Regions from separate parts of the Orrella dioscoreae genome, predicted to be linked through region 3. Evidence: predicted binding sites of a transcription regulator. Region 3 holds the regulator's gene; each other region holds the start of a gene.
What was found. Region 3 encodes sigma-54, which starts transcription at its own class of promoters, with help from an activator protein. Its sites were predicted from a motif close to TGGCANGNAANCTGCTTT; they were not measured.
Positions count from the first base shown of each region.

Region 1: ODI_RS11725 (CmpA/NrtA family ABC transporter substrate-binding protein) is a predicted target of sigma-54. The motif match lies at 3,048-3,065, and genes of this name have one in related genera.
Region 2: nirB (nitrite reductase large subunit NirB) is a predicted target of sigma-54. The motif match lies at 3,104-3,121, and genes of this name have one in related genera.

Region 1 is NZ_LT907988.1:2,496,868-2,504,401, forward strand. It holds gene ODI_RS11710 (calcium:proton antiporter) at 1-578, shown strand, start outside; gene ODI_RS11715 (nitrate regulatory protein) at 662-1,975, shown strand; gene ODI_RS11720 (DMT family transporter) at 1,972-2,880, opposite strand; gene ODI_RS11725 (CmpA/NrtA family ABC transporter substrate-binding protein) at 3,249-4,547, shown strand; gene ntrB (nitrate ABC transporter permease) at 4,589-5,443, shown strand; gene ODI_RS11735 (ABC transporter ATP-binding protein) at 5,461-6,270, shown strand; gene ybiB (DNA-binding protein YbiB) at 6,328-7,317, shown strand; gene ODI_RS11745 (MFS transporter) at 7,331-7,534, opposite strand, start outside.
Region 2 is NZ_LT907988.1:2,544,607-2,552,140, reverse strand. It holds gene ODI_RS11970 (glutathione S-transferase) at 1-689, opposite strand, end outside; gene ODI_RS11965 (PQQ-dependent sugar dehydrogenase) at 833-1,978, shown strand; gene ODI_RS11960 (DMT family transporter) at 1,993-2,883, opposite strand; gene nirB (nitrite reductase large subunit NirB) at 3,241-5,796, shown strand; gene nirD (nitrite reductase small subunit NirD) at 5,796-6,140, shown strand; gene cobA (uroporphyrinogen-III C-methyltransferase) at 6,154-6,927, shown strand; gene ODI_RS11940 (nitrate regulatory protein) at 6,934-7,534, shown strand, end outside.
Region 3 is NZ_LT907988.1:243,026-250,559, reverse strand. It holds gene ODI_RS01205 (DUF799 domain-containing protein) at 1-43, shown strand, start outside; gene ODI_RS01200 (peptide chain release factor 3) at 113-1,720, shown strand; gene ODI_RS01195 (hypothetical protein) at 1,786-2,457, shown strand; gene bfr (bacterioferritin) at 2,558-3,037, opposite strand; gene ODI_RS01185 ((2Fe-2S)-binding protein) at 3,411-3,683, opposite strand; gene rpoN (RNA polymerase factor sigma-54) at 3,808-5,244, opposite strand; gene ODI_RS01175 (hypothetical protein) at 5,260-6,120, shown strand; gene leuA (2-isopropylmalate synthase) at 6,469-7,534, shown strand, end outside.

The DNA.
Region 1 (7,534 bases), 2.3 Mb from region 3:
TCTTCCTGTGGCTGCAGATGCGCGGCGAGCGCAGGCTCTTCATCCAGCCGCCCCTGGGGCAGATGGAAGTGCGGGTGGCGCGTCGCCCGGACGCAGCCCGCAGCGCGACAGGCGCGGCGGGACGCAGCGGCATCCTGCGTGGCACGCTGCTGCTGATCGGCATGATCGTGCCCATCGTGCTGCTGGCGCATCACCTGGCCATCGTGATCGACCATGGCGTGGTCACCGTGGGGGCGCCGGTGGCCTTGTCGGGCGTGCTGATCGCCATCATCGTCTTCACGCCCGAATCCATCACCGCGGTGAAGGCGGCGCTCAACAACGAGATGCAGCGGGCCGTGAACCTGTGCCTGGGCGCCTTCGTGTCGACAGTGGGCCTGACGGTGCCGGCGGTGCTGGTGATCGGCCTCGTCACGGGCAAGACGGTGACGATGGGCATTTCCGGCGTCGAGACGGTGCTGCTGGTGGCCACCGTCTGGCTGGCGACGCTGTCCTTCAAGGGCCAGCGCACCTCGGTACTGCAGGGCGTGATGCACCTGGGGCTGTTCGCGCTGTATGGCTTCCTGCTGTTCGGGGCCTGATTCCCCCAGGTTTCCCGCCCCGCCGCTATGATGGCGAAAAGTCAGCCGCCATAAAAAATGCCGCGGCAGCAAGGGGAATCATCATGATGTCGGGGTTGGGTTTTCTCGTCGCGGCCAGGCAGTGCGAGATCGACGAGCTGGAACAACTGGCCGGCACCATCGCGCTGGCGCAGGCGCTGGGCGAGCTGGTGCATCAATTGCAGCGCGAGCGCGGCCTGTCCAATCTGTTCGTGGGATCAGGCGGGGCCGGCTTCGGCCCGCAGTGCCTGGCGGCGCGCCAGGACACCGACCGCGCCATCGCCGCCGCGCGCGAACATTTCGACCCGTTGCCCGGCGCCACCGGGTATCCGGGCAGCCGCGCCCGGCTCTTCAGCCGCATCGCCTATGCCCTGCACGGCCTGGACGCGCTGGCGGGGCTGCGCCAGCGCCTGGACCAGCTTGCGCTGGACGTGGATGCGGTGACGGCGGCGTACTGCAAGCTGATCGCGAGCCTGCTGTCGGTGGTGTTCGATGCCACCGACAATGCCGCCGATCCCGAGGTGTCGCGGTTGTTGCTGGCGTACTTCAATTTCGTGCAGGGCAAGGAATATGCCGGACAGGAACGTGCCGCCGGCGCGGCCGCCTATGCCTCGGGGCGTTGCGACGCCCGCCGCCAGCAGCAACTGCTGACGCTCATCGACGCGCAGGAGGAATGCCTGCAGACCTTCGGCGGCTTTGCCGATGCGCGGGGCCTGGCCAGTTGGCAGGCCGCCCAGGACGGCTTGAGGCTGGCCGAACTGGAACGCCTGCGCCGCATCGTCTGTACGGCGCCGGCCGACGGCCGGCTGGACCCGGCGCTCAGCATGACGTGGTTCGAGCATTGCACGGCCCGCATCGACGCCATGAAACAGGTGGAGAACGCACTGGGCGAGCAGTTGCGCGAGCGCTGCGAGCAAAGCGTGGCCGCCGCGAGGCGTGACTTGCATGCGCACCAGGCGGTGCTGCAGAAACTGGTCAGCCAGGCGGATGCGCCCTCCCCGCCCGGCGAAGCCGCCGCGCCGCTGGCGGCATTCTTCGAGCGGGAGGAGCAGGCGGCCTCGGATGGTGCGGGCCGCGCGGGCGCGCCGGCTTACGGTCCGCGCATGGAACGCGAGATCCTGGCCATGCTGCGCGAGCAGGCCCGCCGCCTGCAGGCCACCAGCGACGAGCTGGCCACGGTGCGCGCGGCCTTGAACGAGCGCAAGGTGATCGAGCGCGCCAAGGGCTTGTTGATGGCGCACCGGCAACTGAGCGAGGAGGCCGCCTACCGGATGCTGCGCCAGACCGCCATGGAGCAGAACCGGCGGCTGGTGGACGTGGCGGAATCGGTGCTGGCCTTGTCCAGCTATCTGGGTGGACAGGCGCCCGCGGGACCCTAGCGTGGCCGGCGCAGGCGCGCGATCCAGACACCGCCGGCGATGACCACCGCCGCACCGGCCAGGGCGCCGGCTGACGGGCGTTCGCCAAACAGCAGCCAGCCGAATACCAGGCCAAAGACGATCCAGGTGTAGCGCAAGGGACCGATGACGGCGGCATCGCACAAGCGGAAGGCGCGCAGATTGCAAAGCATGGCCACCAGCGACAAGGGCCCCAGCGCCAGGAAGGCCGCGGTCATGCCGGCGCTCATGGGTGTCCAGTCCAGGGCGGCCACGGACAACAGCAGGACCGCCGCGATGAGATTCACGTACCAGAGCACCGTGAAGCTCGACTCGGAACGCGAGAGCGTCTTCAGCAGCAGGCTTTCGCAGGCGATGAAGAGCGCGCCCATGACCGCGACCAGCACCGGCACGAGCGATCCGCCCTGCGCGCTGGGCAGGCCTGCCTGGGCCACGACCACCCCCAGGGCGCCGGCCAGGCATAGCAATGACGCCAGCCACAGGCGCAGCGGCGGCCGTTCGTGCAGCAGCAGCACGGCCAGCGCCAGGGTGAACAGCCCGTCCAGCAGGCCCAGCGCGCTGGCCGAGGCAAGCGGCAGATGGGTGGCCGCATACATGGCCGCGGTCGTGCCGGCCGCGCCAGTGAAGGCGCGCAGCACATGCCGGCCCGGCCGCTGGGTGCGCAGCGACGCCACCTGCCCGCCGCGCGCCAGCCACCAGACGGCCAGCGTCAGGAACGCGCCCAGGTAGCGCATGGCCATGATCTGCAAGGCCGGCACCTGCCCGCCCGCGAGCTTCCCCGACGTGAAGATCAGCGTGAAGATGCCCACGGCCAGCACCGCCCAGCCCACGCCGGCGGCCGAATAGGTCATGGCGGGCGTCACGGCGGGCTTGGCGTGGGAAGGCATGGACAGGCGCAAAGGAAGAAGGCCCACAGCATAAACGGCGGGAGGCGTGCCGGTGCTGCCTCTTGGTGCGGCACTGCACCATTTTCAGGCCTGGGCTGCCGGCTGTGTGCACGGGATGGCCACCGCGCCGGTCCTTTGCCCCGTCTGCACGGCCTTCCGTATCGGTGTGGCACGGCTCTTGCTTGGGTAGGCATGCCAAGCCGCCAATGATGGTGTGCGTGGCACCGCGCAGGAACCGCCCGTGCCAGCCACTGGCGGGTTCCGCGCAACGGACAACGGCGTCCCTCGCGCGTCCCCGCTGGCAGGTCCAGCCACGGCGCGCGATGGGGCGCCGTTTTTTTTCGCCTTGGTGTTACCGGAGCCTTTCCATGAGCCAGCCTGTCATCCCCGAACTGCCGTCGTCCACTGGCATCGTCACGTCCGAGGCCGCCGCGCAGCGCCCCGAGCGCCGCCGCTTCCTGCTGCAGTCGGCCGCCGTGGGCGCCGCTGCCCTGCTGCCGGCGTTGGGACATCGCGGGGCGTATGCCGCGGGCTCGGACAAGCCGGAGAAGGAAGAGGTCAGGATCGGGTTCATTCCGCTGACCGACTGTGCCAGTGTGGTGATGGCGTCCGTGCTCGGCCTGGACAAGAAGTACGGCGTGAAGATCACCCCCAGCAAGGAAGCCAATTGGGCATCGGTGCGTGACAAGCTGCTCAATGGCGAGAACGATTTCAGCCACGTCCTGTACGGCATGCTGATGGGTTTGCAGGCGGGCATCGGCGGCCCGAAAAGCGACGTGGCGCTGCTCATGACCTTGAACCGCAATGGGCAGGCCATCTCGCTGTCGAGGAAAATGGCCGATGCGGGCGCGGTGGACCTGCCATCCCTGGTGGCGCTGATGAAGCGCGAGCCGCGCGAATACACCTTCGCGCAGACCTTCCCCACCGGCACGCACGCGATGTGGCTGTATTACTGGCTGGCCAGCGGCGGCGTGAATCCGATGAAGGACGTGAAGGTCATCACCGTGCCACCGCCCCAGATGGTGGCCAATGCGCGCGTGGGCAACATGGATGGCTTCTGCGTGGGCGAGCCCTGGCACCATCGCGGCATCCTGGATGGCGTCTCGGCCCACGTCGTCAGTTCGCAGGAGATCTGGCTGGATCACCCCGAGAAGGTGCTGGGCACCACGGCGGCCTTCGCCGACAAGTATCCCAACACCTGCCGCGCGGTCACGGCCGCCATCCTGGAGGCCGGCCGCTGGATCGATGCCAGCGCCGCCAACAAGGAGAAGATGGCCGAGGTGATCGCCGCGCGCGCCTATGTGAACACCGACAAGTCCGCCATCATCGACCGTATCCAGGGGCGCTACCAGAACGGCCTGGGCAAGCGCTGGGAAGACCCCAACCACATGAAGTTCTATGACGAGGGCCAGGCCTCGTATCCCTATCTGTCGGACGCCATGTGGTTCCTGACCCAGCACAAGCGCTGGAACCTGCTCAACGCGCATCCCGATTACGAGGCGCTGGCCAGGCAGGTGAATCGGACGGCGATCTACCGCGACGCCGCGGCGGCGGCCGGCGCGCCCCTGCCCGCCAGCGATCTGCGCAGCAGCAAGCTCATGGACGGCAAGGTGTGGGACGGCAAGAACCCGGCCGCCTATGCAGACAGCTTCTCCGTCCACGGCTGAGGCCGCGCCTTACCCATCCGTTCTTGCTTCAGGAGTCCGACATGGCCCGAGCCCTTACCTCGTCCCCCCCCTCCGCCTCTGCCGCGGCGCCCGCCCTGCCCGCCCGTTCGAAGGAATGGACGAGCCGCCTGCTGCACGCCGTGGCGCCGCCCGCCTTCGGCTTCCTGCTGCTGGGCCTGTTGTGGCAGGCGTTGGCCCAGACCGGCGGCGGCATTCCCACGCCGGGCCAGACCTGGCAGGCGGCCGTGGCGCTCTTCGCCGAGCCGTTCTACCAAGCCGGGCCGAACGACCAGGGCATCGGCTGGAACGTGCTGGCTTCCCTGCAGCGCGTGGCGCTGGGCTTTGGCCTGGCGGCGCTGGTGGGCATTCCGCTGGGCTTCATGATCGGCCGCTTCCGTTTCCTGAACCGGATGGTCGGTCCGCTGATCAGCCTGCTGCGCCCCGTGTCGCCGCTGGCCTGGCTGCCCATCGGCCTGCTGGTGTTCAAGTCGGCGGATCCGGCGGCCATCTGGACCATCTTCATCTGCTCGATCTGGCCCATGATCATCAACACCGCCGTGGGCGTGCAGCGCGTGCCGCGGGACTACCTGAACGTGGCGCGGGTGCTGGACCTGTCCGAATGGAAGATCGTCACGCGCATCCTGCTGCCCGCCGTGCTGCCCTATGTGCTGACCGGCGTGCGGCTGGCCGTGGGCACGGCCTGGCTGGTGATCGTGGCCGCCGAGATGCTGACGGGCGGCGTGGGCATCGGCTTCTGGGTATGGGACGAGTGGAACAACCTGAACGTGGCCCACATCATCATCGCCATCTTCGTCATCGGCATCGTGGGCCTGCTGCTGGAGCTGCTGCTCGTGAAGCTGGCCGCGCGCCTCACCTTCGAAGACACCGCGTCCTGAGCGCAGGGAGACCTCTCATGATCAACGACCATCGCTACATCGAGATCCGCGGCGTCGCGCAACGTTTTCCCACGGCCAAGGGTGACTACGTGGCCTTGCGCGACATCGACCTGGACGTGGCGCGCGGCGAGTTCGTCGCGCTGATCGGCCACTCGGGCTGCGGCAAGTCGACCTTGCTGAACCTGCTGGCCGGCCTGACGCTGCCCTCGGCGGGCACGCTGATCGCCGCGGGGCGCGAGATCGGCGGACCCGGCCCCGACCGCGCCATGGTGTTCCAGAACCATTCCCTGCTGCCCTGGCTGACCTGCGAGGGCAACATCATGCTCGCGGTCGAGCGGGTGTTCGGCGCGCAGGAGGATCGCGCGCAACTGAAGGCCCGCACCGCGGCGGCGCTGGAAAAAGTGGGCTTGAGCCATGCGGCGCAGAAACGCCCGGGCGAGATCTCCGGCGGCATGAAGCAGCGCGTGGGCATTGCCCGGGCGCTGGCCATCGAACCCAAGGTGCTGCTGATGGACGAGCCTTTCGGCGCGCTGGACGCGCTGACGCGCGCCACGCTGCAGGACGAGCTGCTGGCCCTGGTGGCGCAGACCGGCGCCACCGTGGTCATGGTGACCCACGACGTGGACGAGGCCGTGCTGCTGTCGGACAAGATCGTCATGATGACCAACGGCCCGGCCGCGACCATCGGCGAAGTGCTGGCCGTGGACCTGCCGCGCCCGCGCGACCGCAAGACGCTGGCCGACGATCCGCGTTATATGCAGGCGCGCAAGGCGGTGATCGACTTCCTCTACACTCGCCAGGGTACGCCCGCCAGACAGGCGGCCTAGCTTGCGGGGACTGTCCGCCGCGCAGGCCCGCGGCGGGCAGGATGAGGAGAATTCGCAGTGGGCATCAGCCATTACCTGAAAGAGATCGGCCGGGGCGCGCGCGGCGCGAAGAGCCTGGACGAGATCGAGGCCGAGGACCTGTTCGGGCAGGTGCTGGATCGCGAGGCCTCCGACCTGGAGATCGGCGGTTTCTGCCTGTCGATGCGCTTCAAGAGCGAGACGCCGGCCGAGATGGCGGGCTTCCTGGCGGCCACGGCAGCCCGGATCACGCCGGTGCCGCCCGCCTCCGATGGCCGCGCCACCGTGGTGCTGCCCAGCTACAACGGCTCGCGCAGGCTGCCGGTGCTGACGCCCCTGCTCGGCCTGATGCTGGTGGCGCGCGGCCTGCGCGTCGTGACGCACGCGGGCGAACCTGACCTTGCCCGGATCACCACTGCCCAGGTGCTGGCGGCGCTGGGACACGCCGCGCTGGACAGCGTCGGCGCGGTGCGCGACGACGCCATCAACGTGCTGCCCCTGCACGTGTTCGCGCCGCAGCTTGCCTGGTTGCTGGGCGTGCGCAAGATCGTTGGCGTGCGCAATCCGGCGCACAGCCTGGTGAAGATCCTGAACCCGTGCGCCGGCCGGGCCCTGGTGGTGGGCAGCTATACGCACGCCCCCTACGCGGGCATGATGGACGCAAGCTATCGCCTGACGGGCGCCGACGCCATGCTGCTGCGCGGTATCGAAGGCGAGCCGGTGGCCGACGGCCGCAAGCTGCAGCAGATCGATGCCTATGTGGCCGGCACCGCGTATCGCCTGCAGGAGGCGCGGGACACCCGCATGCAGGCCGTGGCGGATTGGCCGACCGATCTGTCGCCCGCCACCCAGGCGGCGTATATCGAGGCAGTGCTGGCGGGGCGCCTGCCTGTGCCCGAGCCGGTGGCGCGGCAGGCGGCGCATATCGAGGATGTCTGCGCGGCCATGACGGGCCAGCGCGCGCTGGCGGCGCCCTTGGCGCCTGCCTGGCCGGCGAAGGACGACGCGGGACAGGCCGACGGGGAGTGACGTCGGCGTTTTTTCAGCGCAGTGCGCTGTTGCGCGTCTCGACGTCGATCAGCGCGATGAAGCCCGCGGCCAGCACCAGCAGGACTGAGAACGCCACCAGCGACAGCCCGAAGCTGGCTGCCATGACCGGCGCCAGCACCGAAGGCGCGAGCAGGCCGCCGAAACGCGCCACCGCGCCCGCGCTGCCCATGCCGGTGGCGCGCAGCGTGGTGGGATA
Region 2 (7,534 bases), 2.3 Mb from region 3:
GGATAGTGTCGGAAGATGCCGTCCCCATAGGGCAGGCGGCGTTCGCTGGCGAAATAGTCGCGCAGGGCAGGCAATTGCGCGACGCGCAGGTGCAGGGCCATCAGCCTCGGATAGCGCGAGGCCAGCGTGCTCATGCGGCGCGGGAAGGCATGCAGCAGGCCGTCCACGACGTGGTGCAGCGACAGGTCGGCATAGGTCCAGCCCTTGGCGGTCAGCCAGCCGCTTTCCCCATCCAGAAGGCCCTCGAAGTAGCCCAGGAACTTCGGCATGCGGGATTGCCGGAAGTCGTCGGCCCGCCGCAAGGCCTCCTCTTTCTGCGCTTCGTAGTACAGGCCAGCCGCGATGGGGTGGTGGACGTCGTGCGCCTCGGCCACCAGGTCCGCGAGGGTCAGTTGCACCTGGTTGATCCACAGCCGGCCGGCGGTGTCGGCGGGCGCCAGGCCATGCTTCTCGCCCAGGAACAGCAGGATGTTGGCCGTCTGTGCCAGCGTCATGCCATCGGCGACCAGATAGGGCGGGGCGAAAGGCGGATCCGGCCGGCGGGCCTGCAGGTCCTCGATGAGGCTGGAGGAATCGCCACCGCTCTCGCGGGCGCGATCCACGTAGTCGATGCCGCCGGCCTCCAGGGCCAGGCGGACGAACTCGCCGCGGCCGGGGATGCCGTCCCAGTACCAGAAGTCATAGGCCATGAAGCGCTCCTTTGGAGGGGGGACCAACCCCGGTTGTAGCGCCGCCCGGATTTCAACGTCTTTACGCAATGTTTCGGCACGCAGCGGGAACCGTATGCGTAAATGCAACTCACAAGGACTCACTCGCAGGGAGTTACAACAACATGATCGCCATCAACCGACGTCATCTCACGCTTTCCCTCGCCGTCCTTGGCGCGGCCGGCGCCTCGCTGGCCACGCTGCAAGACGCCCAGGCCGCCAACGCCGCACCCGCCGTGCAGGAGCTGGCCACCGGCCTGAACCACCCCTGGGGCATGGTCTTCCTGCCCGACGGCCAGGGCGCCCTCATCACCGAACGCGCGGGCGACCTGCGCCTGTGGCAGGACGGCAAGGGCGTGTCCCAGCCGCTGCGCGGCGTGCCCAAGGTGCATTCCCAGGGGCAGGGCGGCCTGCTGGACGTGGCGCTGTCACCGGACTTCGCCCAGGACCGCATGGTCTACCTGTCGTACTCGGAAGCGGGGGATGGCCGCGCCGGCACGGCGGTGGGCCGCGGCAAGCTGGCCGAGGACAACGCCAGCCTGCAGGACTTCACCGTGATCTTTCGCCAGGCGCCCAAGCTGTCCAACGGCCAGCATTTCGGCTCGCGCCTGGTGTTCGACCGCGACGGCATGCTCTTCATCACGCTGGGCGACAACGGCCAGCGGCCCACGGCGCAGGACCTGGACAAGCTGCAGGGCAAGACCGTGCGCCTGAATGCCGATGGTAGCGTGCCCAAGGACAATCCCTTCGTGGGCGAGGACGGCGCGCGGCCCGAAATCTGGTCCTATGGTCACCGCAACGCCCAGGGCATGGCGCTGCATCCCCGGACGGGCGCCGTCTGGCTGAACGAGCACGGCGCGCAGGGCGGCGACGAGATCAACATTCCGAAGGCGGGCGCCAACTATGGCTGGCCGCTGGCCACGCACGGGGTGAACTATGGCGGCGCGCCGATCCCCGAGGCCAAGGGCAAGCGCGTGCCCGGCACCGAGCAGCCGGATTTCGTGTGGGAACAGTCGCCCGCCGTGAGCGGCATGGCCTTCTATGAACATGCGCGCTTCCCGGCCTGGCAGGGGTCGATCTTCGTGGGCGCGCTGAAGGACCAGAGCCTGATCCGCCTGACGCAGGAAGGCGGCAAGATCGTGGAGCAGGAACGGCTGCTGAAGGATCGCGGCGAGCGTATCCGCGACGTGCGCCAGGGGCCGGACGGCAGCCTGTATGTGTTGACCGACAGCAGCGACGGCAAGCTGCTGCGCGTGGGCCTGCGGGAATGACGGGCTAGGGCCTGTTACTTCGCGCGGCGGGATTCGCGCAAGGCGATATAGATCCCGCTGCCCGCGATCAACGCGGCGCCGATATAGGCCCAGGTGTCGGGCAGTTCGCGCCAGAACAGCCAGCCGAACAGCGTGGCCCACAGCAGGCCCGTGTAGTCGAAGGGCGCCACGACCGAGGCGGGCGCGATGCGAAAGCCCTGGGTGATCAGCGTGAGGCCCAGCGTGCTGCACAGCGCGATCCCCAGCAGGCCGGGCAGGTGCTCGGCCTGCACCGGGGTCCAATACCAGGGCTGCCAAGGCAGGCTGATGACGGCCTGCGCCGCGGCGATGTAGAAGGTCGTGGTCAACATGCTTTCCTGCGCGCCGATGCGGCGCGCGCTGACCATCATCACCGCGTAGCCCACGGCGCCCGCCAGGGGCAGCAAGGCCGCCGGCTGGAAACCCGCCATGCCGGGCCGCACCACCACCAGCACGCCCAGGAAGCCCGCCAGCACGGCGATCCAGCCGCGCAGGTCGACGTCTTCGCGCAGCACCAGCACCGACAGCAGCGTCACGAAAAGCGGCGCGGCGAAGATGATGGCCGTGGCTTCCACCAGGGGCAGCAGGGTCAGGCTGAAGTAGAAGCCGCAGGCACTGGCGACGTTGATGGCGCCGCGCATCGCGTGGATGCCCAGGTGGCGGGTGCGCAGCGCCCGGCGACCACCCATCCAGACCACCAGCAAGGCCACCACCGGCAGCGCGAAGGCGCCGCGCAGGAACAGCAGCTGGATGGGGGCATACGCCTCGCCCAGCCACTTCGCAAGGCTGTCGCTCATGCTGAGGCTGCAGATGCCCGCGACGACGCAGAGGATGCCTGCGGCGGAGCGGGAGGGCGAGGAGGGGGCGGTGGAAGCGTCGGACATCATTCGGGGGCACAACGGCAGGCAGGGCGGATGACACAAGGGCGCGCAGGCAGGCGCGCCGAAAAAACGAAAGGCAGGCCCGCCCAAAGGATGGCCCACCGCTGTCTAGCCTAACAGAACGGCAGGCAGGCATGCCCCATGCTGGTGCGCAACGCCCTCTGGCGTGCACCAACGGGAGGATAACGGCCCCGGCAGGCCTACCGTCCTGTCTGGCTGGCAAGTCTGGCACGCGACTTGCTTGTCAGTTCATGCCCGCGCAAGGACGCGCGGCACATCCCTCACGGAGCAGTACCCGGCAAAGGCGCCCAGACCCACGTGGTCCAGGGCGCCTTTCGCGTTTTGAAGGCAGCAGGAGCAAGCATGCAACGTCCATCCCCCTCCGAGATCCGGGACCTCGTCATCGTCGGCAACGGCATGGTGGGCCACCACTGCGTCGAACAGCTGGTGGCCGCCGGGGCCCTGGCGCAATGGCGCATCCACGTCTATGGCGAGGAGGCGCATCGCGCCTATGACCGCGTCCACCTGTCCGAATACTTCTCGGGCCGCGACGCCGGATCATTGGCGCTGGGCGAGGCCGCGCTGTATGAACAGGACGGCGTGTCCCTGCACCTGGACGCGCCGGTGCTGGGGCTGGACCGCAAGCGCCGCGTGGTCTACACGCAGGCAGGCGAACAGCGCTATGACGCGCTGGTGCTGGCCACGGGCTCCTATCCCTTCGTGCCGGTCATCGAAGGCGCCGAGGACGCGGCGCGGCTGGTCTATCGCACGCTGGACGACCTGGACGTGATCCGCGCCGCCGCCGCCCAGGCCCGACGCGGCGTCGTGGTGGGGGGAGGATTGCTGGGGCTGGAGGCCGCCAACGCCTTGAAGTCGCTGGGCCTGGAGGCGCACGTGGTCGAGTTCGCGCCGCGGCTCATGCCCGTGCAGCTGGACGAGCTGGGCGGCGAGGCGCTGAAGGCGCGCATCGAATCACTGGGCGTGGGCGTGCACCTGTCGCGCGCCACCCAGTCCATCAGCGCGGGCGAAACCTATCGCTACCGCATGAACTTCGCCGACGGCGAGCACCTGGAAACCGACCTCATCGTGTTCTCGGCGGGCATCCGCGCGCAGGACAGCCTGGCGCGCGCCAGCGGCCTGACGATCGGCCCGCGCGGCGGCGTCGTGGTGGACGACGATTGCCGCAGCAGCGATGCCGACATCTACGCCATCGGAGAATGCGCGGCCTGGCAGGGCACCTGTTTCGGGCTGGTGGCGCCGGGCTACCAGATGGCGCGCACCGTCGCCGCGCAACTCTGTGCGCAAGCCGCCCAGCCTTTCGCGGGCGCCGACATGTCGACCAAGCTGAAGCTGCTGGGCGTGGACGTGGGTTCGCTGGGCGACGCGCATGGCGCGACCCGCGATGCGCGCAGCTATCGCTACATCGACGAGGCCGGGGCCAGCTATCGCCGCCTGGTGGTCTCGGGCGACGGCAAGCGCGTGCTGGGCGCGGTGCTGGTGGGCGACAACAGCTATTACGACACCTTGCTGCAGTACGTGCAGAACGGCATTGCGCCGCCGGCCGACCCGGCCAGCCTGATCCTGCCGGCCAGCGGCGACGCGCCGGCGCTGGGCGTCGATGCCTTGCCGGCCACGGCCACGATCTGCTCGTGCCACAACGTGAGCAAGGGCGCGATCAGCGCGGCCATCGACGGCGGTTGCGCCGACCTGGCGCAGGTGAAGGCCTGCACCAAGGCCGCCACGGGTTGCGGCGGCTGCACGGCGCTGCTGAAGAACGTGGTCGAACACGCGTTGACCGCGCGCGGCGTGGCCGTGGACAAGAGCCTGTGCGAGCACTTCGCGTACACGCGGCGCGAGCTCTACGACATCGTGCGCGTCGAGGGCATCGAGCGCTTCGACGAACTGCTGGCCCGGCACGGCCGTGGCTCGGTGGGCTGCGACATCTGCAAGCCCGCGGTGGGCTCCATCCTGGCCTCGTGCTGGAACCGGCCGATCCAGGACCCGCTGCTGGTGCCGCTGCAGGACACCAACGACACCTTCATGGCGAACATGCAGAAGAACGGCACCTATTCGGTGGTGCCGCGCATCCCGGCGGGCGAGGTGACGCCCGAGGGACTGATCGTGATCGGGGAGATCGCGCGCACATATGCGCTGTACGTGAAGATCACCGGCGGCCAGCGCATCGATCTTTTCGGTGCGCAGCTGCACCAGTTGCCGGACATCTGGGCCGAGCTGATCGCCGCCGGCTTCGAGACCGGCCATGCCTATGGCAAGTCGACCCGCACCGTGAAGTCCTGCGTGGGCAGCACCTGGTGCCGCTACGGCGTGCAGGACAGCGTGCGGATGGCACTGGACCTGGAGCATCGTTACAAGGGCCTACGCGCGCCGCACAAGCTGAAGTTCGCGGTCTCCGGCTGCACCCGCGAATGCGCCGAGGCCCAGAGCAAGGACATCGGCGTCATCGCCACCGAAAGCGGCTGGAACCTGTACGTGTGCGGCAACGGCGGCATGCGGCCGCGCCATGCCGAGCTGTTCGCCACGGACCTGGACGACCGCAAGTTGATCCAATATATCGACCGCCTGCTGATGTTCTACATCCGCACCGCGGACAAGCTGCAGCGCACCTCGGTCTGGCGCGAGTCGCTGGAGGGCGGCCTGGACTACCTGAAGGCCGTGGTGATCGAGGACAGCCTGGGCCTGGCCGCCGAGCTGGAGGCGCAGATGCAGCAGGTGGTCGACCGCTATGAATGCGAATGGGCCAATGCGCTGGCGGATCCGGAGAAACTCAAGCGCTTCCGCACCTTCGTGAACGCCCAGGGCGGCGATCCCGACATCCGCATGGAGGACGAGCGCGGCCAGCCGCGACCGGCAAGGCCCGCGGCCCTGCGCGAGATCGCCATCGTCGAGGAGGTGCTGTGATGGCGGCGCCTGACGAGTCCCGAGCCTGGCGCACCGTGTGCCGCCGCGCCGATCTGGTGGCCGAGTCCGGCGTCGTGGCGCTGGTCGATGGCGAACAGGTCGCGATCTTCCACGTGCCCGGCGACGAAACAGAGGTCTATGCCGTGTCCAACCACGACCCGTTCTCGGGCGTCAACGTCATCGGCCGCGGCATCGTGGGCCGCCTGGGCGGTGAGCTGGTGGTGGCCTCGCCGCTCTACAAGCAGCATTTCCGCCTGCGCGATGGCGTCTGCCTGGAGGATGCCGGCCAGCGCCTGCGCACCTGGGAGGCGCGGCTGCACGGCGACGTCGTGGAACTGGCTTGAAGAGGAGGGCGCCATGACGCATGTGAAGCCTGGCCAGCCCCATCCTCCCGTGCGCCTGATCGGCGCCGGGCCGGGCGATCCGGAACTGCTGACGCTGAAGGCCGTGCGCGCGCTCGGCGAGGCCGAGGTCGTGCTGGTCGACGACCTGGTCAATCCGGAGATCCTGGCCCATTGCCCGCAGGCCCGCCTCGTGCGCGTGGGCAAGCGCGGCGGCTGCCGGTCCACGCCGCAGGACTTCATCCAGCGGCTGATGCTGCGCTATGCCCGGCAGGGCAGGCGGGTGGCCCGCCTGAAGGGCGGCGACCCCTGTGTGTTCGGACGCGGCGGGGAAGAGCAGCAATGGCTGGCTCGCCATGGCGTGGCCTGCGAGATCATCAACGGCATCACGTCCGGACTGGCCGCTGCCACGGACTGCGGCATTCCGCTGACCCTGCGCGGCGTGGCGCGCGCGGTCACCCTGGTCACCGCGCACACCGAAGACGATTCCGCGCCGGATTGGAAGGCCCTGGCGGCCAGCGGCGCGACGCTGGTCGTCTACATGGGCGTCGCCACCTTGCCCGCCACGCGAGGGCATCTGCTGGCCGCGGGCATGGCGCCCGCCACGCCGGTGGCGATGATCGAACGGGCCTCGCTACCCGCGCAGCGGCATTGCGTGAGCAGCCTGGCGGCCATGGAAGACGACGCGCGCGCCTTCGGCCTGCGCAGCCCGGCGGTGCTGGTGATCGGTGACGTCGCGGCCTGGGCCAGGGCGCAGGAAACGAGGGCGGACCTGCGCGCCAGCGCCTGACACGCGATGAACGAGCACACCCTGCCCGACGCCTTGCGTTACCTCATTGCCGCCAGGCGCGCCGAGACGACCGGCCTCGAGGCGCTGGCGCACGTCTGCACGCTGGTCACGCAGGCGGGTGAACTGGTGCACGCCCTGCAGAAAGAGCGCGGCTATTCGAACGTCTATCTGGCGGCCGAGCACGCGTCCGCCCGCGAAACGCTGCTGGCGTATGCCGCCGATGCCGACGTGCAGGCGCGGGCGCTCAGGCAGGGCCTGGAACGGCTGGATCCCGCCGCGCAGGCAACCGCCGACAAGGCCAGGCTGCTGACCCGCGTGGCCTATGTGCTCTATCGCCTGGACGAACTGCCCGCCTTGCGCCGCCGCGTGCTGGCGCGCGACCTGGACATCGAGACCTCGCTGGCGCACTACACGCGGCTGATCAACGGACTGCTGGGACTGGTCTTCGACGCGGCCGACACCGCCTTGGACCCCGAGGTGACGCGGGCGCTGGTGGCGCTCTTCAACCTGATGCAGGGCAAGGAACTGGCCGGCCAGGAGCGCGCCTGTGGCGTGCGCGGTTTTGCCGCGGGCCATTTCACGGCGCCGCAGCATGCCCAGCTGGCGC
Region 3 (7,534 bases):
CATCCTGTACGGGCCCTACTCCCCGCGCTACGGCACGGACTGAAGCCTGTAAAAGCGGGGGCCAGGCGGCCGGCCCGGCAGGGCCGGCCGTCGGGGTTAAAATCCCCGCACAATGAGCATCCCCCACGAAGTCGCCCGGCGACGCACGTTCGCCATCATCTCCCACCCCGACGCGGGCAAGACCACCCTGACCGAGAAGCTCCTGCTGTTCGCAGGCGCCATCCAGATCGCGGGCAGCGTCAAGGCGCGCAAGGCCTCCCGTCACGCCTCGTCCGACTGGATGGAGATCGAAAAGCAGCGCGGCATCTCCGTGGCCTCCTCGGTCATGCAGATGGAATACCGCGACTGCGTGATCAACCTGCTCGACACCCCGGGCCACCAGGACTTCTCCGAAGACACCTACCGCGTGCTGACGGCGGTGGATGCGGCCCTCATGGTCATCGACGCCGCCAACGGCGTGGAGCCGCAGACCATCCGCCTGTTGCAGGTGTGCCGCGCACGCAACACGCCCATCATCACCTTCATCAACAAGCTGGACCGCGAAGTGCGCGAGCCGCTGGAGCTGCTCTCCGAGATCGAAGGCCACCTGGGCATGGATGCCGTCCCCTTTTCGTGGCCGGTGGGCATGGGCCGCAACTTCGGCGGCGTCTTCGACATCCGGCGCGACCGCATGCGCGTCTTCCGCGCAGGCCAGGAACGCCGCAACGATGACAGCGACATCATCGAAGGACTGGCCAACCCCGTCATCGCCGAGCGTTATGGCGACGACTTCAAGAAGGCCTCCGACGAGATCGAGCTGATCCAGGCTGCCGCGCCCGCCTTCGACGCGCAAGCGTTCCTGGCCGGCCGCCAGACCCCGGTGTTCTTCGGCTCGGCCATCAACAACTTCGGCGTGCAGGAAGTGCTGGACGCGCTGGTGGACCTGGCGCCCGCGCCCGGCCCGCGCGCCGCGCTGGAGCGCGAAGTGCGCCCGGAAGAGCCGCGCTTCTCCGGCGTCGTCTTCAAGGTCCAGGCCAACATGGATCCCGCCCACCGCGACCGGGTGGCCTTCGTGCGCGTGGCCGGCGGCCGCTTCGAACGCGGCATGCGCCTGAAGGTCAGCCGCACCGGCAAGGAAATCCGTCCGAACAACGTGGTGTCCTTCCTGTCGCAGCGCCGCGACCTGCTGGACGAGGCCTATGCCGGCGACATCATCGGCATCCCCAACCACGGCGTGCTGCAACTGGGCGACGTGCTGACCGAAGGCGAGGCCCTGCGCTTCACCGGCCTGCCCTTCTTCGCCCCGGAACTGTTCCAGCAAGTGGAAGTGAAGGACCCGCTGCGCACCAAGCAGTTGCGCACCGGCCTCACCCAGTTGGGCGAGGAAGGCGCGATCCAGGTGTTCAAGCCGGTTGCCCACGGCGGCCAGCTGTTGTTGGGCGCCGTCGGCCAACTGCAGTTCGAAGTGGTGGCCCACCGGCTGAAAACCGAGTACAACGCCGACGCGCGCCTGCTGCCCTCGCGCTATACGATGGCGCGCTGGCTGACCGCCGACGACCCCAAGGCGCTGCGCAAGTTCATGGATGCGAACGCTGCCCATATCGCCTATGATGTGGTGGAGGCACCCGCCTTCCTGGCCACTTCCTCGGCCCAATTGCGCGTGGCCGAAGACCTCTATCCCGACGTGCGTTTCCACGCCATGCGCGAGCACGGCGGCCACGTCTTCGGCGAGAAGGCCTGAGTGCCGGCGCGCTGGCATCGGCACTCACGCCGCAGCACGGTAATCCACGCAACGAAGATAGATTCATGTCCTGGCGTCTCCTGATCCTCATCCTCTTGCTGGCCGCAGGCGGCGCCGCCCTGGGCGGCATGCAGCTGGGCGAGTACCTGGTCGCGCGCGCGCCCGTCGCCGCGCCGGCCCCCGGCGAGGACGACAACGATCCCGACCGCGTGGTGCTGGACGCCAACGGCAAGCCCTATACCGCCCAACCGCCCCAGCCGCGCGTGGATGGCACCCTGGGCGTGCCGGACCAGCCCGCCGACACCAAGTGGGAAGTGCCCACGGTGTCGCTGTTCGACACCACCACCAATCCCGACGTCCTGATCTCGCGCAATCGCCTGAACGCCAATGAAGTGCGTGAGCTGGCCTCGGCCTCCAGGGGCTTGCCCGCCGGCCCGCAGGATGTCGTCACCATCGACGTCGCACGCCCTGGCGAAGGCAGCCATGCGCCGCTGATGTCCGGCCAGCAGCCCGCGCAGCCTTTCGTCGTCTCGCAGGCCAACCAGGCTGCGCCGGACAATCCCCAGCAGGCCGCCACGGCCGCAGGCTGGGAAGGCGAATTCCGCCGGGCCATGGACCAGTGCGCCAACACGGGCTTCTTTGAACGCCCCACCTGTGCCTGGAACGCCCGCAACAAGTACTGCGCCCCCAACAACGCCTGGGGCAAGGTCGACGGCTGCCCGCGCCGCTCGTTCTGAGCGCATTGCGGCACCGGGCGGCGCTGCCCCGTCACCCCCATGAAAAACGGCCCCTTCCGGGGCCGTTTTCTCGTTCGCGCAAGCGCTTGGCGGCGCGCGCTTACTCGCTCTCGGTTTCCATCTGGCTTTGCAGGTAGTTCTGCAGGCCGACCTGCTCGACCAGGCCGAGCTGGGTCTCGAGGTAATCGATGTGCTCTTCGGTGTCGTCCAGGATGTCCTGCAGCAGGTCGCGCGACACGTAGTCACGCACCGACTCACAGTGGGCGATGCCATCCTTGACGGTCTGCTGGGCAGCGGTTTCCAGCTTCAGGTCACAGGAGAGCAGCTCGGGCACGTTTTCGCCGATCATCAGCTTGTGCAGGTCCTGCAGGTTGGGCAGGCCGTCCAGCATGAAAATGCGCTCGATCAGGCGGTCGGCGTGCTTCATTTCGCCGATGGACTCCTCGTACTCATGCTTGCCCAGGCGCTTGAATCCCCAGTGGTTCAGCATGCGGGCATGCAGGAAATACTGGTTGATGGCCGTCAGCTCGTTGGTGAGCTGCTTGTTGAGGTACTGGATGACGGTTTTATCGCCTTTCATGACGGACTCCTGATTTCTGGGTGCGAGGCCGGGAGGGCCTGTCCTGGCGGCCGGCGCAACGGCGCCGATGCCGGACAACGGACGCAGACTAACACCGGCTCCGAAGCACTGACTACCCTTGGCGCGAAAGTCGTGAAAGGGCGTGCTAGCGCAATCAGGAACCGTCGAGCGAATGAAAATAAGAACGTTTGCGCCACGCAGCGACACCGCCCACACGGTTTCATGCGGGCCATAAGCTGGCCTGAAGCCGGAAAATCAAGCGGAATGCGCAAGAAAACGCCGAAAACTCGGGCGTTGCGGAGGGAAATACGAGGGAGAACAGCGGAAAATGGGATTGTTGCGATGCCGCAACAATCAACAGGCCTGGCTGGAATCAGGCCGCGCGGGCGATCTTGACGACGGGGTAGCCGTTGGCGGCCAAGGTGCCGGGCTGGGCGACAGCGGTGACCGGCGGCTGCATCTCGCAGTGGCCCCGGTTGGCGCAGGCGGTGCCGCCAGGCAGGTATTCGCTGGCCGTGTCGGCGCAGCAGCCACAGCAGGTGGCCACGCCAAGGTCGAACTGGAGATCAGCAAGCGACGATGCCCCAGCGGCCACGCTGGCGTGGACCTGGCTTTCGGTCACTGCGTTGCAGACACAAACGTACATGAGAATAATTATCGAAAATATCTAGACGAAAAGCAAGCGCGTGCGCAACGGCCGTGGCGGGCACGCCGCAGTGCTGGATTCCAGTCAAAAGGGGGACGCGCTGAAAGCGCGGATCAGGCGGAAATCAGGTGCGCAGCGAGGCCTGTGCCTTGCGCACGGATGCCGGGGCGATGCGCAGCGCTTCACGGTATTTGGCGACCGTTCGGCGTGCGATGACGATGCCGCGATCGGCCAGCATCTGCATGATCTGGTTGTCCGACAGCGGCTTGCCCGCGGACTCTTCCGCCACCATCTGGCGGATCTGCGCCTGCACGGCGGTGGCGGACGCCGAGCCGCCCGCTTCCGTGGCCACCCCCGCGCCGAAGAAGCGCTTGAGCTCCATGGTGCCGAAGGGTGTCAGCATGAACTTCTGGGTGGTCGCGCGCGAGATCGTGGACTCGTGCAAGCCGAGCTCGCCCGCGATGTCCTTCAGGATCAGCGGCTGCATGGCGCCGGCGCCGTGCGAGAAGAATTCGGACTGGCGGTCGACGATGGCCTGCGACACCCGCAGGATGGTGTCGAAGCGCTGTTCGACGTTGCGCACCATCCAGCGCGCCTGCTGCAACTGCGATTGCAAGGCGGAATGATCGCCGCTGCGGTTGCTGGCCAGGACCTGGGCATAGACCGAGTTGATGCGCAGGCGCGGCATGACGGCGGTGTTCAGCACGGCCTGCCAACCTTTGCGCGTCTTGTGCACGATGACGTCGGGCACGGCGTAATCGGCCGCGGGCACGGTCCACGCGCGGCCCGGACGCGGATCCAGGCGCAGGATGAGCGAATGGGCCGCGCGCAGGGCCTCGTCGCCACAGTGCAGCGCCTCGCGCAGCTTGGCCGCGCTGCCACCGGCCAGCAGCTGAAGATGCTCGGCACAGAGCTTGCGGGCCAGCGCCAGCACCTGCGGATCGGCAGCCTCGGGGAAGCGCTCCGGGTCGGGGTGGCGCAATTGCAGCACCAGGCAGTCGGCCACGTCGAAGGCCCCCACCCCCGAGGGATCGAAGGAGCGCAGCAGCGTGAGCGCGGCGTGCAACTCATCTTCGTCGCACTCCAGTTCGGCGGGCAGCCAGCCCAGGATCTCTTCCAGCGAAGAGGCCAGGAAGCCGTTCTCGTCCAGTTCGTCGATGAGCAGCTCGACCAGCGCCGCATCACGGTCGCTGACGCGGGTCAGCGACAGCTGGCCGAGCAGGTGCTCGCGCAGCGTCTCGGCGCGCACCGCCTCGGGAAAGGCGCGGTCGTCGTCATCGTTCTGGCTGGAACCGCTGCCGCGCATGCCGTCTTCCAGCGATACCGTGGCGGACTCGTAATCCGCGCCGCTGTCACCCGCGTCGCCCTCGGCGGGGGCATCGCCTTCGGAATCGCCGCCCGGCTCGCCTTCGCGCTCGAGCATGGGGTTTTCAGTGAGCGCCTGCGCGATCTCCATTTCGAGCTCGAGCGCCGACAGCTGCAGCATCCGGATGGATTGCTGCAGTTGCGGTGTCAGCGTGAGGTGCTGACTGTGTCGCAGTTCTAAGGAATGGCGCGTCATGAGACAATATTTTGCATGAACTCTGCAGATCGCTCCCAAGAAGACGCCCGACTCCTCAGCCGCACCTTGCTGGGCTTGGCGACGCCGCGTCTCATCCGGCGCGCCATAGTAATCGTCATCGCGGCGCTTGTGTGGCTGTTCATCTGCTCCCGCATCCTGGGTTTCGGCGCCGGCATGCGTTATACGGCGCTGGCGCCGCTGGGCCAGCAGACCGTCGACCTGCTGATCCGCATCAATCCTTATTTGTGGTGGGTCGTCGTGGTGCTGTTCACGCTGGCCGTCTTCTTCGGGGTGCGCGGCTGGTACGAACGCAGCATTGCCGCTGGCCGCGCCCAGCCCGTCGACCTGCCCACCCTGCGCGACTTGGCCCACGGCCTGTCGGACGACGGCCGGATGGTGCTGGGCTGGGCCTGGCGAGACCGTGAGGACCCCATCACCGTGGGCGACCTGCTACTGGCGCGCGACGAAATGCGTCATGGCCGCGCCAGCAAGATCTACCTGGCACGCGAACAGGCCGAGGCATTGCGCCTGCCGCCCCTGGAAACGGCCCCTGCCGCACCCGGGGTCTCCGCGCCTGCCCCCGCCGTGCGCAAGGCAGGCGCCCCCGCTGCGCCGGCCGAGCCGCCCCTGGGCGACCTGGCGCCGCGCTCGCGCAGTCAGGATGTCTTTGCCCCCCGTCCCGCCGCGCCCGCGCCCAAGGCGGAACCGGCACCGGCGCCCACCCCCGCGTCTTCGCCAGCGAAGGCCGAGCCCGTCATCGGGACCACGCCCGCCGAACCCACGCTGCGCGCCGAGCCGCGCGTACAGCCCGAAGCGCCTCGCGCCACGACGCAGCGCACCGAACCCCGCCTGGGCGACATCGGCCCGAAACGCTGAAAAAAGGGAGCGCCGCGCACATGGCAATTTGCCAGCGCGGCGCAAATGTGTTCGACTATCGCCTTATGGCCGATCTTCAGACCTCCTCTCTGAACACCGCTGCCGGGCGCTCCAGCCTGGCCGTCGGCCTTGTCGCGTCCTCCTCCCTGGCCCTAGCGCTAGCACTAGCGATCGGTTGCCGAGCCTAGCGCTCCGTGGCAGTTCGGCAGCCTGTCGCCACACGGTTTTTTCCTGTCCAGAATTCTCGCCTGGCCCAAGCCAGGGCACGCCGCCTACACTGGCGGCGCGAAATCATACGGACGGCCGTGACCCCAACCGACCCGGCCGCCCCACTGTTCACAGAGGTGCATGATGCTTGCCAACCCCATCCAGAAGTACAAACCCTTCGTTCCGTTTGATCGCGACTTCTCCGAGCGCACCTGGCCCAGCCGCCGGATCACGACGCCGCCGATCTGGATGAGCACGGACCTGCGCGACGGCAACCAATCCTTGATCGAACCGATGAGCGTCGAGCGCAAGCTGCGCTTCTTCGACCAGCTGCTGAAGATCGGCTTCAAGGAAATCGAGGTGGGTTTCCCCTCGGCCTCGCAGACCGACTTCGATTTCGTGCGCCGCCTGATCGACGAAAACCGCATCCCCGAGGACGTCACCATCATCGTGCTGACGCAGGCGCGCGAAGACCTGATCTCCCGCACGGTCGAGGCCGCCGCCGGCGCCAGGCAGGCCATCATCCACCTGTACAACGCCTGCGCGCCCGCCTTCCGCAAGATCGTCTTCAACATGAGCCGCGACGAGATCCGCAACATCGCGGTCACCGGCACGCGCCTGGTCAAGCAGCACATGGCCAAGTATCCGCAGACCCGCTGGGGCTACCAATACTCGCCCGAGGTGTTCAGCACCACCGAGCCCGATTTCGCGCTGGACGTATCCAATGCCGTGGCCGAGGAATGGGACGCCACGCCGGAAAAGAAGCTCATCCTGAACCTGCCCGCCACGATCGAGGCCACCACCCCGAACCTGTACGCGGACCAGATCGAGTGGATGCACCGCAACCTGGCGCGCCGCGACAGCATCGTGCTGAGCGTGCACCCGCATAATGACCGCGGCACCGCCGTGGCCGCCGCCGAGTTCGCCGTGATGGCCGGCGCCGACCGCATCGAAGGCTGCCTCTTCGGCAGCGGCGAGCGCACCGGCAACGTCGACCTGGTGACCCTGGCCTTGAACCTCTACACGCAAGGCGTGCATCCTGGCCTGGACTTCTCGGACATCGACGAAGTGCGCCGCTGCGCGGAGTATTGCAACCAGTTGCCCGTGCATCCGCGCCACCCCTATGCGGGCGACCTCGTCTTCACGGCCTTCTCGGGTTCGCACCAGGACGCCATCAAGAAGGGTCTGTCGCAGCAGCAAGCCGATG